DNA from 2 places in the Streptomyces sp. NPDC048057 genome. Region 2 is predicted to be linked to the other one. Evidence: riboswitches for the same ligand, from Rfam matches in the RefSeq annotation. Region 2 holds a riboswitch; the other holds the start of a gene.
The links. Region 2 has a riboswitch for S-adenosylmethionine ahead of AB0E05_RS20180 (aminotransferase class V-fold PLP-dependent enzyme). Riboswitches for the same ligand answer to the same signal wherever they lie in the genome.

Region 1 (3,371 bases), on a different contig from region 2:
TGCCCTCTGCAACAGGTCAATCGGACGAGAATTCCTGGAACCTACGATCGGGTAATTAGGTGGGATTACCGCAATTCCGGGGCAAACCAGGCCGGACAAAGGGAACTTAAGCGACACAAGTACGCCACACATTGGCTGCTTCTTATCGAGCCCGGGCGCAATTCGATACCTGGGCGAGCACGGTCGGCGAAGGGGCGTTCCCCAACTGTAGCGTGCTCAACCATGCAGAATTGCCCCCTCCGGATGTCTCACGGAGGGGGCAATTGCGCTGACTCAGGGTGATGCGGCTGACTCTGGGTGATGCGGCTGACTCTGGGTGATGCCGAGCGCCCGCGCGGGCGGGGAGACGGCGGTCCGGGTCTCAGCCGCCGGCGACCGCGGGGATGATCGAGATGCCGGCGCCGTCCGGCGTGGCGGTCTCCAGGCCCTGCTCGAAGCGGACGTCGTCGTCGTTGACGTACACGTTGACGAAGCGGCGCAGCTTGCCCTGGTCGTCCAGGACGCGGGCGGCGATCCCCGTGTGGTTCTTCTCCAGGTCGGCGATGACCTCGGCGAGGGTCGCGCCCTCGGCGGGCACCTCGGCCTGACCGCCGGTGTAGGTGCGCAGGATGGTCGGGATGCGGACGTTGACGCTCATGGGTGCCTCTTTCGGGGCCGGTACGGGGCGAACGGGGTGCGGAGGGGCTGCCGGGACCTGCGGTCAGCCGGCCAGGCCGGCGGCGCGGAAGGCCTCCAGGCTCGGCCGGATCGTCGCCGACGGGCCGGTGGTCTCCGCGACCGCGTCCAGCGTCTTGAGGCCGTCGCCGGTGTTGAGCACGACGGTGGTGAGCGACGGGTCGAGCACGCCGGCCTCCAGCAGCTTCTTGGTGACGCCGACCGTCACGCCGCCCGCGGTCTCCGCGAAGATCCCCTCCGTGCGGGCGAGCAGCTTGATCGCCTCGACGACCTGTTCGTCGGTGACGTCCTCGACCACGCCCCCGGTGCGGCGGGCGATGTCCAGGACGTACGGCCCGTCGGCCGGGTTGCCGATGGCGAGCGACTTCACGATGGTGTCGGGCTTGACCGGCCGCACCACGTCGTGGCCCGCCTTGAAGGCGGCGGAGACCGGGGAGCAGCCCTCGGCCTGCGCGGCGATGATCCGGTACGGGCGGTCCTCGACCAGGCCCAGCTTGATCAGCTCCTGGAGCCCCTTGTCGATCTTGGTGAGCTGGGAGCCGGAGGCGACGGGGACGACGATCTGGTCCGGGATGCGCCAGCCGAGCTGCTCGCAGATCTCGTACGCGAGGGTCTTGGAGCCCTCGGCGTAGTAAGGGCGCAGGTTGACGTTCACGAAGCCCCAGCCCTCGCCGATCGGGTCGCCGATCAGCTCGGAGCAGAAGCGGTTCACGTCGTCGTAGGTGCCCTCGATGCCGACCAGCTCGCCGCCGTAGACCGCGGCCATGACGACCTTGCCCTGCTCCAGGTCGTACGGGATGAAGACGCAGGAGCGCAGTCCGGCGCGGGCCGCCGCGGCGCCCACCGCGCCGGCGAGGTTGCCGGTGGAGGAGCAGGAGAGGGTGGTGAAGCCGAAGGCGCGGGCGGCCTCGACGGCGATGGCGACGACACGGTCCTTGAAGGAGTGCGTCGGGTTGCCGGAGTCGTCCTTGACGTAGAGGCCGCCGGTGACGCCCAGCTCGGCGGCGAGCCGGTCGGCCTGCACGAGCTTGGTGAAGCCGGGGTTCACGTTCGGCTTGTCGGCGACGTCGGCGGGGACGGGCAGCAGGGGGGCATAGCGCCAGATGTTGGCCGGTCCGGCCTCGATGCGCTTGCGCAGCGCCTCCGGGTCGCCTTCGGGCAGGTCGTACGCGATCTCCAGCGGGCCGAAACAGGCGGCACAGGCGAAGATCGGGCCGAGCGGGAAGCGTTCGCCGCACTCACGACAGGAGAGCGCTGCGGCGGGGCCGAGGTCGGGGGTGGTCACGGTGCTTGCGGCGGTCTGCACAGCCATGGAGGCGAGGCCCTTTCTCCTCATCTTCCTCATGGCGCGTTTCGCCATGAGACGGATTTGGCACCTTCCCGAGCCGGGAGCCTCGCGACGCTGCGGCGCTTGAGCGCGCGCTGCACGACGGAGACCGGCTGGAGGGTTGCCGGGGCTTCAACGGGCCGTATCCCTCTGCCCCTCTGGATGAGCGGTATTCGATTGTGAACGGCGGGTCGAACAGGTCGAACGAGTCGGTCGAAACGTTCAACGGTGGGGCCGTTCGGCGCGGGGACCCCGACATGCGATGGCCATCCGCGTTGTTCAAGACTGTAACCGAAGGTCCGGGCGGTTGAGATAGTCGTCCGAACCGCGAGATGGGTCACAGCGGGCGCCGGACGGTTCGACGGCGGACCGCACGGACGGAGGAGTTGGGGGCACGTGCTCGATGAGGTGGAGCGGTGGCTGGCGACGCGTTCCTGGTCGGCGGCGGACCGTCCGCTGAGCGCCCTGGTCGCGGCCAAGCGGGGGACGACGGTCAGCGTGGTGCTGCCGGCCCTGGACGAGGAGGCCACCGTCGGCGAGATCGTCCGGGTGATCCGCCGGGAGCTGATGGAGCGCGTGCCGCTCGTCGACGAGCTGGTGGTGGTCGACTCCGGGTCCACGGACCGTACGGGCGAGGTGGCCGCGGCGGCGGGCGCGCGGGTGGTCCACCGGGACGAGGTCCTGCCGAGGATCCCCGTGCTGCCGGGCAAGGGCGAGGTCCTGTGGCGCTCCCTGATGGTCACGCGCGGTGACGTCGTCTGCTTCGTGGACGCGGATCTGCGGGACTTCTCCGCGGACTTCGTGTCGGGGATCGTCGGCCCGCTGCTGACCGATCCGCAGGTGCAGTTCGTCAAGGCGATGTACGACCGACCGCTCGGCGAAACAGCAGGTCAGGGCGGCCGGGTCACCGAGCTGGTGGCGCGCCCGCTGCTCAATCTGCACTGGCCGCAGCTCGCCGGCTTCGTCCAGCCGCTGGGCGGCGAGTACGCGGCGCGGCGCTCGCTCCTGGAGCGGCTGCCCTTCCCCGTCGGTTACGGAGTGGAGCTGGGGCTGCTGGTCGACGCGCTGCACACGGTGGGGCTGGACGCCCTCGCGCAGGTCGACGTGGGCACGCGCAAGCACCGCCACCAGGACGGGCAGGCGCTGGGCCGGATGGCGGCGGCCATCTATCGCACCGCGCAACTGCGGCTGTCCCGCGGGCACTTGGTGCGGCCCTCGCTCACGCAGTTCGAGCGGGGCGAGGACGGCTTCGTCCCGCGGACGCACCCGGTGGACACCGAGGAGCGGCCTCCGATGCGGGAGATCGACGAGTACGCGGCGCGTCGTGCCGCATAGCGAGCGATTTATATCTGAAAATCCTATATGTGTA
Region 2 (3,371 bases):
CGTGGCGGCCCACTCCTGGCCGGCCGTGCTGAACTCGCTGCTGAACAACGACGACCAGGGTGCGGACGCGACGGCCTGGGCGATGGACCGGATCCTCAGCGGCGAGGCGTCGGACGCGCAGATCGCCGGCTTCGCCGTCGCGCTGCGGGCGAAGGGCGAGACCGTGGAGGAGATCTCCGGTCTCGTGTCGACGATGTACGAGCACGCCAACCTCATCGAGGTGCCCGGCCCCAGCGTGGACATCGTCGGCACCGGCGGCGACGGCGCGAAGACGGTGAACATCTCGACCATGGCGTCGATCGTGGTCGCCGGGACGGGCGCGAAGGTCGTCAAGCACGGCAACCGTGCGGCGTCCAGCGCCTCCGGCGCCTCCGACGTGTTGGAGAAGCTCGGGGTGAACCTGGAGCTGTCACCGCAGCGGGTGGCCGAGGTCGCCGACGAGGCGGGCATCACCTTCTGCTTCGCGATCAAGTTCCACCCGGCGCTGCGGCACGTGGCGGTGGCCCGCCGTGAGCTGGGCATCCGGACGATCTTCAACTTCCTGGGTCCGCTGACGAACCCCGCGCGGGTGAAGGCGCAGGCCACGGGGGTGGCCGATGCCCGGATGGCGCCGATCATGGCGGGGGTGCTCGCCCGGCGCGGCTCGTCGGCGCTGGTCTTCCGCGGGGACGACGGGCTGGACGAGCTGACCACGACGTCCACGTCCCGGGTGTGGATCGTGCGGGACGGCGCGGTCCGCGAGGAGCGCTTCGACCCGCGGGACGTCGGCATCGACCTGGTGCCGGTGTCGGAGCTGCGGGGCGCTGACGCGTCGTACAACGCGGAGGTCGCGCACCGCGTGCTCTCCGGCGAGCGCGGCCCGGTGCGGGACGCGGTGCTGCTGAACGCGGCGGCGGCGCTGGTGGCGCTGGAGCCGGGGGACGCGCCGCTGCGGGAGCAGATCGCGGCGGGGATGGAGCGGGCGGCGGAAGCGGTGGACTCCGGCGCGGCGGCCCGCACCCTCGCGCGCTGGGTCCGCGCCACGAACGCGTCGTAGCGCCCGCGCCCTGCTAGTGGCGTGCGGGTGCGGTGTGCCCCGCTGGGGCGTGGGCGCCTCTTCTTGCCACCGGCGCGTGGGGTTTCAGGGGCGCGGGGAACTGCGCGAACGGCCCCCACCGAGCCGCACTCGGAATCGCCGCATCAGCGCCGTAGTACCACGGTGGGCATGGCGGCTACCTGCTGTCTTGGGCTTGTCGCGCAGTTCCCCGCGCCCCTAAAACCCCCGCCCGTCTGCGGGCCGTGGAGGTTGCGTGGGAGACGCCAGCGCCCTCAAAGCCCCTGCCCGGCCGCAGGGCGCGGCGGATACTCGCGTGCGAACAGCCTGTCCGGGATGCGGACGTGGTTGCGCGGGGGCGGGGCGTCGCATACGGTTTGCGCAGGTCATGAGTGACAGCGACTACGGCCCCGGCCCGCTGTCCGGCAACCCTCCGTCCGTGGCGGGGTGCCCCGGGTGAAGACCAGGTCGTGGGCAGCGAGGTCCGCGGCAAGCGCGGACCCCTGTGAACCCTGGGGTCCTGGTCCTCAAGGGAGCAGCCTCGTGAGCAAGCGAATGCGATAGGGCCTCGTAGCCCCTTCTTCATCACCCCTCCGCGCCACCGCGCCAACTGCGCCCAGTGCGCACGTGCGCCCCGCGGAGCCCGTCCTGAAGCCATTCCCTTTCGCTGTGCCCCACCGGGAGATTCCGCCATGTCCGCATGCCCGAACGCCGCCGCCACCACCGTCACCGACTGTGCCGCCCTGCCCGTGCTCGGCCGGGACGTGACCGTCCCGCTGGTGACCGGCGGGGAGGTCGCGTACGCGGCCCTCGACTACGCGGCGAGCGCCCCCGCGCTCCAGCGGGTGTGGGACGACGTCGCCGCGTACGCCCCGTACTACGGCAGCGTGCACCGCGGCGCCGGCTACCTCTCCCAGCTCTCCACCGACCTCTTCGAGAACAGCCGGGAGACCGTCGCGGAGTTCCTGGACTGCCGCGAGGGCGACCAGGTGGTGTTCACCCGCTCCACCACCGACTCGCTCAACCTCCTCGCGGCCGTGCTCCCCGCCGACTGCGAGGTGTTCGTCTTCGAGACCGAGCACCACGCCTCCCTGCTGCCCTGGCAGGAGGCCCGGGTGACGTACCTGAACGCGCCGCGCACCCCGCAGCAGGCCGTCAGCACCCTGGAGCGCGCGCTCGCCGACCGCGACCCGTACGGGCCCGCGCTGGTCTGCGTGACGGGTGCGTCGAACGTGACCGGTGAGCTGTGGCCGGTGAAGGAGCTCGCCGCCGCGGCCCACGCGCACGGCGCCCGCATCGTGCTGGACGCGGCCCAACTCGCCCCGCACCACCCGGTGTCCGTGCGCGAGCTGGACGTCGACTACGTGGCCTTCTCGGGCCACAAGCTGTACGCCCCGTTCGGCTCCGGGGTGCTCGCGGGCCGCGCGGACTGGCTGCGGGAGGCCCGGCCCTACCTCGCCGGCGGCGGCGCGTCGCGCAAGGTCGCCCGGCGCGCGGACGGCGGCGTGGACGTCGAGTGGCACACCACCGCCGCCCGCCACGAGGCCGGTTCGCCGAACGTCATCGGCGTGTACGCGATCGCCGCCGCCTGCCGTGCGCTCACCGAAGCCGGCTTCGACTCCCTCGTCGCCCGGGAGCAGGAGCTGGTGGCGCGGGTGCGCGCGGGCCTCGCCGAGGTGCCGCAGGTGAAGGTGCTGTCCCTGTTCGGGGACGACGCACCCCGGGTCGGGGTGATCTCCTTCGTCGTCGAGGGGTGGAACAGCTCCCACTTCGCCGCCGCGCTCTCCGCCGAGTACGGCATCGGGGTGCGCGACGGCCTGTTCTGCGCCCACCCCCTGGTGCGCACCCTGCTCGGCAGCGACCCCGAGGAGCCGGGCGAGTGCGGCGCCCCCGAGGCCGAGCCGGGGGAGCGGTCGCTGAACGCGATCCGGGTCAGCTTCGGCGCCGGTACGCCCGACGAGCACCTGGAGCGCTTCGTGCGGGCCGTGCGCGAGCTGGTCACCGACGGCGCGCGGTGGAGCTACCGCACCGAGGACGGCCGCTGCGTGCCCGACCCGACCGCGGGCCCGGCCGCCGCGCCGACCGGCTGACGCTCCGGCAGCCGCGCACCGAGCAGGACCATCCGCAGCGCCCGCTCGGTCGCGTCCGCCAGGAACTCCCCGCCGCGGCCCAGGGCTTCGCTGAGCGAGACGGGCGCGGGCAGGATCGAGCTGTACGCGTCCACGCCTGCCGACCGCACCTGGTGCGCGCCCTCCCCGATCGTGCCGGCGAGGGCGAGCACGGGGCGGCCGTACCGCTTGGCGCGCCGGGCCACCTCGGCGGGCACCTTGCCGCGCGG

Region 1: linked by a shared signal. The riboswitch ahead of thrC (threonine synthase) and the one ahead of AB0E05_RS20180 (aminotransferase class V-fold PLP-dependent enzyme) in region 2 are both predicted to bind S-adenosylmethionine.

The regions. Positions count from the first base shown of each region.
Region 1 is NZ_JBEZNF010000008.1:87,246-90,616, forward strand. It holds gene AB0E05_RS11140 (MoaD/ThiS family protein) at 362-637, opposite strand; gene thrC (threonine synthase) at 701-1,987, opposite strand; SAM riboswitch class I at 2,005-2,171, opposite strand; gene AB0E05_RS11150 (glucosyl-3-phosphoglycerate synthase) at 2,399-3,337, shown strand.
Region 2 is NZ_JBEZNF010000016.1:79,761-83,131, reverse strand. It holds gene trpD (anthranilate phosphoribosyltransferase) at 1-1,036, shown strand, start outside; SAM riboswitch class IV at 1,418-1,535, shown strand; gene AB0E05_RS20180 (aminotransferase class V-fold PLP-dependent enzyme) at 1,726-3,123, shown strand; gene AB0E05_RS20175 (glycerate kinase) at 3,054-3,371, opposite strand, start outside.